DNA from 2 places in the Pseudoalteromonas agarivorans genome. Region 1 is predicted to be linked to the other one. Evidence: predicted binding sites of a transcription regulator. Region 1 holds the regulator's gene; the other holds the start of a gene.
What was found. Region 1 encodes ArgR, which controls arginine synthesis, uptake and breakdown. Its sites were predicted from a motif close to ANTGAATANNTATTCANT; they were not measured.

Region 1 (4,926 bases):
AAAGTACTGAATCAAATTCAACTGCTGCACCAGTTTCAACGTCTAATTTTTCAAGACGAATCGTTTGACCTTCAGTCACACGATGCTGTTTACCACCACTTTGGAAAACCGCGTACATAATTAACTCCGTCTGTGCGCCCTCAAATCGACGCAACTAAAATATTCTTCGATAGGGCGCGAAGTTTACGCTAATGCATAAAAACTAGCAAGCCTATTTTGTAATTAAAATGAATAAAAAGTAGCTGCATTGAGAGCAATTCAATATTTCCCCTATTTTATATTAAATTGCCCTGTTGCCAAGCGCTTTTTAGCGCAAAGACAAAATAAATTTACGTGTCGCTATGCCTACTCCAGAACCCATTGACTGCGCAATAAATAGTCGCGCTTTGAGTGTGAAATATACAATTAAATACCCTAATTAAGCGCTAATTAAGGTTTTTAACTCGGTTTTTTTAATGAATCGTCACAAAATATCGAGCTAGTGCTTTTTTTGTTGTACAATCGGCGCCGTTCACACATAAAAATTGGCTCGGAGATCAATGGATATAAAAGCTATCCAGGCGTTAATCGAAAGCGATATGAATGACGTCAATCAACTTATACACGCGCAAATGCGCTCAGATGTGGCGTTAGTCAATCAACTTGGTTTGTACATCGTTAACAGCGGCGGCAAACGCGTACGCCCGATGCTGGCAATATTGGCAGCAAGAGCTTTGGGTTACCAAGGTAAAGATCACATTACTTTGGCAACGATTGTTGAATTTATTCATACTGCAACACTATTACATGATGATGTTGTTGATGAATCTAACCTGCGCCGTGGTACACCAACTGCAAATGCCGAGTTTGGTAATGCTGCCAGCGTGCTGGTTGGGGATTTTATTTACACCCGCTCGTTTCAACTTATGGTGGGGCTGGGAAAAATGCAAATTATGCAAGTGCTTGCTGATGCCACCAACGTGATTGCTGAGGGCGAAGTATTGCAACTTATGAATTGCAACGACCCTAATACCACCGAAGCAAGTTACATGCAGGTTATTTACTCTAAAACGGCTAAATTATTTGAAGCCGCTACAGGGCTTGCGGCTATTATTACCGAGCAAGATAACAGTGTGTTAGATGCGCTTAATTTATATGGTATGCACTTAGGTACTGCTTTTCAGTTAGTTGATGACGTGCTTGATTACAACGCAGACGCTGACCAATTAGGTAAAAATATTGGTGATGATTTAGCAGAAGGTAAGCCAACCTTACCGCTAATATATGCGATGAAGCACGGCAGTGATCAGCAAAGAGCCCTTATTCGTGATGCCATTGAGCATTGCAATGGTATGGATAACCTTGAGGCTATTTTAACGGCACTTAAACAAACCAACGCACTTGAATTTACAATGCAAAAGGCGCAGCAAGAAGCAGACAAGGCCATTGCCTGTTTAGACTTTTTAGCAGAGTCGCAGTACAAGCAAGCGTTAATCAGCTTAGCGCGTATAGCTGTAGAGCGAGATCACTAACTTTGCAGCCTCCCTTAATTAGTATTTAAGGGCCATAATTTTCGAGCAATAAAAAAGCCTGCATAAGCAGGCTTTTTTGTGCATAACTTGGCTATTATGCCATGAAATCAACACCTTCTTTGATGTCTTTTTTCAGAGTTTCAAGCATGTCGTTTTTAGCTTTTTCTTCAAATGCGCTTAGCTCGCCGTAAGAAAGAATTTCTTCTACGCCGTTTGTGCCTAAACGTACTGGGTGAGCAAAGTACTCTGCATCGCCATTTTCAACAGCAACGTATGCGTAATCTACTACGTCTTCACCTTGTAGGCCTTTAACTAAAGACATACAAAAACGTGCTGCAGCAGCACCCATAGATAATGTAGCTGAACCACCGCCCGCTTTAGCATTTACTACTTCAGTACCTGCATTTTGGATACGTGGAGTAAGTGTAGCTACTTCTTCTTCAGTGAAGCTTACGCCTTCAACTTGAGAAAGTAGAGGCAGAATGGTTGTGCCAGAGTGGCCACCAATTACTGGTACTTTAACGGTTGCTACGTCTACGCCTTTAAGCTCAGCAACAAATGCTTCTGAACGAATTACGTCAAGCGTAGTGATACCAAATACGCGCTTAGCGTCGTAAGTACCTGCTTTTTTGAATACTTCAGCAACAATTGGCACAGTGCCGTTTACTGGGTTAGTGATAACACCCACTAACGCTTTAGGACAGCTAGCGACAATGCCTTCTGCTAATGTTTTGATGATACCTGCGTTTACGTTAAATAAATCCGCACGATCCATACCTGGTTTACGTGGCATACCCGCTGGGATAAGTACGATATCACACCCTTCAAGCGCTTTATTTAAATCGTCTGCGCCAAAACCTGCCACTTTAACATCTGTAGGGATGTGAGATAGGTCAACCGCAACACCTGGTACAACTGGTGCAACATCGTAAAGTGATAATTCAGAACCAGCTGGTAAGCCTGTTTTTAATAATAAAGACAACGCTTGACCGATACCGCCTGCAGCACCTAATACAGCAACTTTCATTGGAATTCTCCGTAATTTGAGGTAGGAAATATTTGTGGCTCTTAAGATAATGAAATTAGCGACTAAAAACAAATTTATCCTGCTTATTTCAGGTATATTTTCGACCATAGTTGTAAACTTTGTTGGTTTATCGCAGCAAACTGGCAAGTTAACTAAACAACTGCTGCATAATTATTCATTTTTGTGTAGAATTTGCATTATAAATAACAAAAATGAATAAAGACTATGCAACCACAAGACAAACAAGAAGCGCTGGTAAAAGCGTTTAAAGCACTTTTAAAAGAAGAGAACTTTGGCTCGCAAGGCGAAATAGTCGAAGCATTAAAAGAGCAAGGCTTTGACAATATAAGCCAAAGTAAGGTGTCGCGCATGCTTAGCAAGTTTGGCGCTGTGCGTACCCGTAATGCTAAACAAGAAATGGTTTATTGCCTACCCGCAGAAATGGGCGTACCGACTGCTAAAAGCCCACTACGCCAGCTTGTTATTGATATTATGCATAACGAAATGATGATTATTATAACCACCAGCCCAGGGGCTGCGCAGCTAATTGCTCGCTTATTAGACTCATTAGGCAAAGCGGATGGTGTATTGGGCACAATTGCCGGAGATGACACTATTTTTATTGCGCCAGCAAAAATATCTGAAATAGACATTACACTAGAGCGCGTACGTATTTTATTTGATACGGTTTAAAGCTGTTTTAAAAAACTAACTGACGGCGCAAAAAACGCTGAGCCCATATCGGCTTGAGTAAAATCAAGCCAGTGGTCGTAAAACTCCCCTTTTCCTATGCGGCTGTTAAGTACCTTTTCAAACGCATTCCCCGATGCTGAGCATGTAATACTTAGCATGCCTTGCTCGTAAACATCGCCATACGGCATGCTTTGGTTAAGCAGTATTGCTTGGCCGCTCTCATCTTTAAGCTCACTTCTAGTCGCGTGGCTAGTATCTAGCTTAGGCTCAATTAAAGTGTTATCTAAACGCGTGCGCCCCATAATATGCTCTTGCTCGCTTAGTGATAAATGCTGCCATACGCTCAGGTCATGTTTATAACGCTGTACATGAATATAGCTGCCTTGGTGTTCAAAGCTGTCGGGGTTATTAACCAGTGCCGTGATTCGTTTTTGGCGTCCATGTGGGGTGTCGCCTGCATAAATAAAGCCGTTAAAGTCTCGCCCATCTAAAAACCTAAAATTGCGAATTTGTTCAACCAGCTCTACATCGGGCGAAAACAACTTTAATATTTGCAATGCAAAAAGGTGATTAACATCTTCTCGGTCTGAGCGAATTTGTATGAATAAATCACATGGCTGTACGCGCATAACAAAATCACTGTGATTTATATTAGGAAAGCTTTGCAGCTCGCTTGGGATATATTCAGGTAGTATATGCGGCCAATATTGCGCGCCTATAGCCACCATGCAAGAGAGCATGGCTTCGGAGAACTGATCACTAAACTCTTCTTCAATTGCGCTTACGCGCTTAAGCTTTGCACGCAATGACTCGTCTTGACCATCAAATACATTAAAAAATAAATGCAAACCGTGTAAGTTTGCTTCAGCACAAATCCCAGATTGCGCTTGCGTCATTGTTATTCCTTAGCTTTATAAAACACAGCGAATAACACATTTGTTATGATTCGAAAAAATTCACCGTGTGAGGTTTTATTTTTATTATAACCTGCTCATTTATTTCAAATGACTGGCCATATTGTGCGGCAACTTCAATCTCTTGCTCTGCAATTACAACAGTGTAAACATAAGCCGAGCCTATAAACCGACGGCTTAAAATGCTCACACCTTGAGGGTTATCGGCCTGCGTATTTTGCGCAAGCTCAATATGGTGTGGACGAATATACACCTGCCCTTTTATTGCACTGTGCGTATGCTCATGCTGCGATTGCACAACACCAAAAGGCGTTGTGTATTCAGTTGCCGTTAACACTTCTGCGCCTAAGTATATGCCCTGACCCAGAAACTCTGCAACCTCCTTTGTCTTTGGCACGGCAAAAAGCTGCTCTGGTGTACCTTGTTGGGCTATTTTTCCTTGATGCATAATGGCTAGCGTGTCTGAAAACGCAAAGGCTTCTTCTTTTGAGTGGCTAACAAATACCGCAGAAACCTGCTGCGCTTTAATAATGCGCCTAATATCAGCAATTAACTCAAAACGTACTTGTGTGTCTATGTTCGAAAAAGGCTCATCAAGAAGCAATAAACTAGGCTTATAAGCCAAAGCCCGCGCAATAGCCACGCGTTGCTGCTGGCCACCCGAGAGCTGATGAGGGTAGCGTTTTGCACACCCCGTTAAATGCACTAGCTCTAGCATTTCCTCTACCCGTTGCTGTTTTTGCGCTTTGCTTACTTTACCCAGCCCAAACGCAATATTATC
Region 2 (4,926 bases), on a different contig from region 1:
GCAATTTCAACTTGCGCTTTAGCAATAATAGGACGCGCCATAGACGTACCTAATAAATAAGTACCTTCGTAAATAGAACCCGTTTTAAGCGTTGGGTAAATGTATTCACTTACCATTTCATCTTTTAAGTCAACTACGTAACACTCAGATGCGCCTGATGCGATTGCTTTTTCTTCAACGCCTTCAAGCTCTTCAGCGCCTTGGCCTACATCGGCAACAAAGGCAATTACTTCACAACCGTAGTTTTCTTTTAACCATGGCACGATAGCTGAAGTATCAAGACCACCTGAATAGGCTAAAACGACTTTTTTAATTGAACTCATAGGTGTTCCTTAACAAAATTTGGATTTAGTAATGTAACTAGCAGAGCATTTTGCGCATGCATGCGATTTTCTGCTTGTTGAATAATTTTTGATGCTGGGCCGTCCATTACCTCAGAGGTAATTTCAAACTCACGGTGTGCCGGTTGGCAATGTAATACCGTAGTCGCACCTGTTTGTTCTAGCAATGCTTGGTTTAGCTGATATGGCATGTATTTTTCTTTAACTTGCTCAAGAGGCGTATCATCGCCCATAGACACCCACGTATCTGCATATACAACATTAGCGCCTACAGCGGCTTCTACACGGTCGCTTACCATTACTGATGCGCCGTTCATTGCAGCAATTTGCTCAGCCTTTTTTAGAATTTGCGAATCAGGCGAGCTGCCTTTTGGTGTAACAGCAACAAAATCAGTACCTAGCGTTGCCGCTAATAGCATAAGTGAATGAGTAACGTTGTTACCTTCACCTAAGTAAGCCACTTTTAGCTCGCTTACATCGCCGTGTACTTCTTGTAGCGTTAAAAAATCAGCCAATGCCTGGCACGGGTGATATAAATCACACAAGCTATTCACTACAGGTACACTAGAGTATTCACCTAAGGTGGTTAACGTGCTGTGCTGGTTTACGCGCGCTACAATTCCATCAGCCCACGTAGAAATATTAAGTGCAAAGTCTTTTACAGATTCACGTGCTCCCATAGCGCCGTTTTGCTGATCTAAATACACAGCGTGGCCGCCTAAACGGTTAATACCAATATCAAACGATAAACGCGTACGTAAACTTTGCTTTTCAAATAAGGTAACAATTGACTTACCCGCTAATACTTGGCTGTATTTTTCTGGCTTTGCTTTTAAATCACGCGCTAGTTTTAGTAAATTTAGTGCGCCTTGTTGGTCTAATTCTAGACCCGTTAAAAAATTCTCTAACATGATAACCCTATGGTGTAATTTTTGTTCCGACATGCTCGCCCTGTAGCAAAGCAGTTAAATTGTCTGGCTTTTGCCAGCTGGAAATATACACACCGCGTCGTAAATGTTGGGCAGCGTGCAGGCTGGTCTTAACTTTGACCTCCATTCCGCCCAAAATTACCCCTTCATCAATTAAAGTATCAATGTGTTTTGTGTCAAGTTGATGTAACGGCTGCTTGTTTGCATCAAGTACCGCTTCTACATCTGTCATAAAAATAAGTTCTGCATTTAAGTTGCTAGCAATCGCTGCGGCAGCTTCATCAGCATTAACGTTGTACCAGTTACCTTGCTCATCAAACCCAATAGAGCTCACGATAGGTAACCGACCAAGTTTAAGTAAATCGTTAACAATTGAATCATCATTACTTTCGCACTTACCTACTTGCCCAAGCGCTTTTAGCTTTTGAGACGCCATAACTCCGGCTTCATACAAACAAAGGCCAACAGGTTTATGGCCTGCATTAATAGCTTGGCTTACCAACTGCTTATTTGCACAGCCAGCCAACGCCCCCACTATGTAAGGCATTTGCTCACTTGGGCTAATACGCAGTCCTTGGTGCTTTGCACTAGCAAAGCCTGCTTGTTTTAGCCAAGTGTCAACTAACGAGCCACCACCATGAACAATAACAAACTGATTATTTTGATCAGCGCTTAATACATCAAACAAAGCTTTTGCCGCGTTTTCAGTATTAAGTACAGCACCACCTAATTTAATTACCCACGTTTTAGTGCTCATTAAAAGGCTCCTTTTAAGCCAGTGGTGTGATCTAAATTCATCGATAAGTTAATACATTGCAAGGCTTGGCCCGCAGCGCCTTTTAATAGATTATCTATCGCTGCCATAACAATCAGTTGAGAGCCTTGCTGCTGCCAACCAATATCAACATAGGGTTGTTTTACCACGCTTTTAATAGATGGCACTTTATCAGCTAACAAACGAATCAACGGCTCGTTTTTAAGTACTTGATAAGCATCAGATACGTTTTCCTTGGTAACGCCTGGCTTAAGCTGTACATAAATAGTTTCTAAAATTCCACGCGGAAAGTTACCTAAGTGCGGTGTAAATAACACCTTGTGGCCAAGGTGTTGTTCAATTTCAGGCCCATGACGATGGTTAAATAAACCATATGGGGCAAGCGATACTTCACAAAAGTGAGTACCTACGCTGGCTTTACGCCCTGCGCCAGTAACACCTGAAACAGCATTAATAATCACTTTTTCATCACTCAACAAGCCTGCCTGTTGCAACGGCTTTAACGCATTAAGCGCAGCGGTTGGGTAACAGCCGGCTACTGCCACAAGATTTGCATTGGCAATTGCACTGCTATTCCATTCGGCTAACCCGTAGGCTGCTTCGTTTAATAACTCAGGATGTTGGTGCTCAAAACCATAGTAAGTAACATAGTCGTCGTTGTTAGCAAGGCGGTAACCACCTGATAGGTCAAATACTTTTTTACCCATTGCTAAAAACTGCGGGGCTAAATCAACACTTACTTTGTGATCAGTACATAAGCAGATGTAATCGGCACTTGAATTTATGTCATCAAATGCTGATTCGTTCAGTGGTAGTAGAGGAATATCAAGAAGGTTTCTATGCTCTGGGTATAAATCACTTAATAATTTATGTTTATCTAAACTTCCCTCAGAGACATAACAGCCCGATAACGTTAAATTAGGGTGCTTAGCAACTAAGCTTGCTAATTCTGCGCCGCTATAACCGCTTGCGCCAATAATCGCTACATTCATTTTTTACTCGTTTATAAATTTACTACTAAATAGGTGTGGTGTTCGCTTACACTAGCTTAGATGCTAGCTAATACTTTTCTCAATGAAATGTTGATTATCGTCGCATTATCTTCATGGCTATACTTAATATATTTATGCTTAAAAAGTGAATTGATATTCATCATAAATACTTTTATATTGTTATGCAATTAAATTGAATAATTATTTTGGATTTTTTTATGTCTTTGCCGTCATTTATCTCTATGTACCAACAACTCATTGCTGCCCCCTCTATTAGTGCAATAGAAGATGAACTTTGTATGAGTAATAAAGAGGTAATAGAGTTGCTAGCACGTTGGTGCGAAAGTTTAGGTTTTACTTGCGAAATTATAGAGTTAGAAGGTGGGAAAGGCCGATACAACCTACTTGCTAAGCGGGGAGAAGGCGATGGCGGCTTAATGCTTGCAGGCCATACAGACACCGTACCGTTTGACGATAGCCGCTGGAACCACGACCCGTTTAAACTCACTGAACATAACAATAACTTATATGGGTTAGGTAGTATTGATATGAAAGGCTTTTTTGCTTTTGTATTACAAGCTATTAGTGAGCTTGATATAAAACAGCAAACACAACCTATTTTAATACTCGCCACTGCCGATGAAGAAACCACCATGGCGGGAGCGCAGCAAATTTGTAAGCATCCTAATTTAAAACCTGCGCGTTGTATTATTGGTGAACCTACTGATATGACTCCTGTATTTACTCACAAAGGACATATGAGCACGGCTATAAGAGTGATTGGCCGTTCAGGTCATAGTTCCGATCCCGAACGTGGTCTTAACGCCATCGAAGTCATGCATAAAGTGATTACAAAGTTGCTGATCTTAAAAGAGCAGTTAAAGAATAAATATTCAGTTGAACATTTTGAAATACCTTACCCTACCTTAAATTTAGGTAATATTCATGGTGGCGACAACGCAAATCGAATTTGTGGCTGCTGCGAAATGCATATAGACATGCGCCCGCTCCCAGGGTTAAGCATTAAAGACTTACAAGCTTTACTTATTGATGCCACCAGCGATATAAACGCGCAATACCCAAGCGCAGTGAGCGTAATTGATTTACACGAGCCCATTCCAGCTTTTAGTGGCAGCACTGATAGCGCACTCGTTAAAATGGCAGAAAAAATTGCAGGAGAAAAAGCCGTTGCAGTAAATTATTGCACAGAAGCTCCGTTTATTCAGCAACTTGGCTGTGAAACAATAGTCATGGGGCCAGGCTCAATTAATCAAGCCCACCAACCTGATGAATTTTTAGCAATGGAGAAAATAAACCCATCGCAAAAAATTATAACTGACATTATTAGGGCAAACTGCTTTAACGCTTAAAAAGAAGACTGTATTAAAACTCACAGCAAAAATAACAAAGGCGCCCATTGGCGCCTTTGTTTTAGTTTATACCTAGGCGTTACTGCATATACTTACTTAAGTACTTTTTAAATACAGGGTCTGTTTTAGCAAGCTCTTTTTGCTCAGCTAAAATCTCTTTTAATATAACACCCGATGTGAGCGGATTAGCCAATACCACTCTAAATACCACCGTCGGCTGATTATCGTACTTTGAAGGGGTTAAGCGAGTACGCGATACAAACGAGCGCCCTGATTCACGTTGGCGTTTTTGCATACTGGCAGTAAAGCGATTGAGCGACGCGAAAATTTCTAACCGTGTTGCGGCATCTGCTTGGGCTATGGCTTGTTTAATTTGTTTAGGCACATAGCGGTATGTAAGCAAACACAGCTCAGGCTCTGAAATCAGCTCAAAGTCTTCATCGGCTTTAATTAAATCAGCAAAGTAATGTGCTTTTTTGATACTACGATCAATAAGCATTTCGTAGCCTTTGCGGCCAA

Region 2: argC (N-acetyl-gamma-glutamyl-phosphate reductase) is a predicted target of ArgR. The motif match lies at 3,182-3,199, and genes of this name have one in related genera.

The regions. Positions count from the first base shown of each region.
Region 1 covers NZ_JANIGJ010000007.1:154,236-159,161, reverse strand. Annotated here, with positions in the region: gene rplU (50S ribosomal protein L21) at 1-118, opposite strand, end outside; gene ispB (octaprenyl diphosphate synthase) at 540-1,511, shown strand; gene mdh (malate dehydrogenase) at 1,606-2,538, opposite strand; gene argR (transcriptional regulator ArgR) at 2,764-3,231, shown strand; gene NQT65_RS13790 (Dyp-type peroxidase) at 3,228-4,127, opposite strand; gene NQT65_RS13785 (ABC transporter ATP-binding protein) at 4,171-4,926, opposite strand, start outside.
Region 2 covers NZ_JANIGJ010000002.1:457,543-462,468, forward strand. Annotated here, with positions in the region: gene NQT65_RS06440 (argininosuccinate synthase) at 1-323, opposite strand, end outside; gene NQT65_RS06445 (ornithine carbamoyltransferase) at 320-1,252, opposite strand; gene argB (acetylglutamate kinase) at 1,260-2,027, opposite strand; gene argC (N-acetyl-gamma-glutamyl-phosphate reductase) at 2,027-3,037, opposite strand; gene argE (acetylornithine deacetylase) at 3,256-4,407, shown strand; gene panP (pyridoxal-dependent aspartate 1-decarboxylase PanP) at 4,487-4,926, opposite strand, start outside.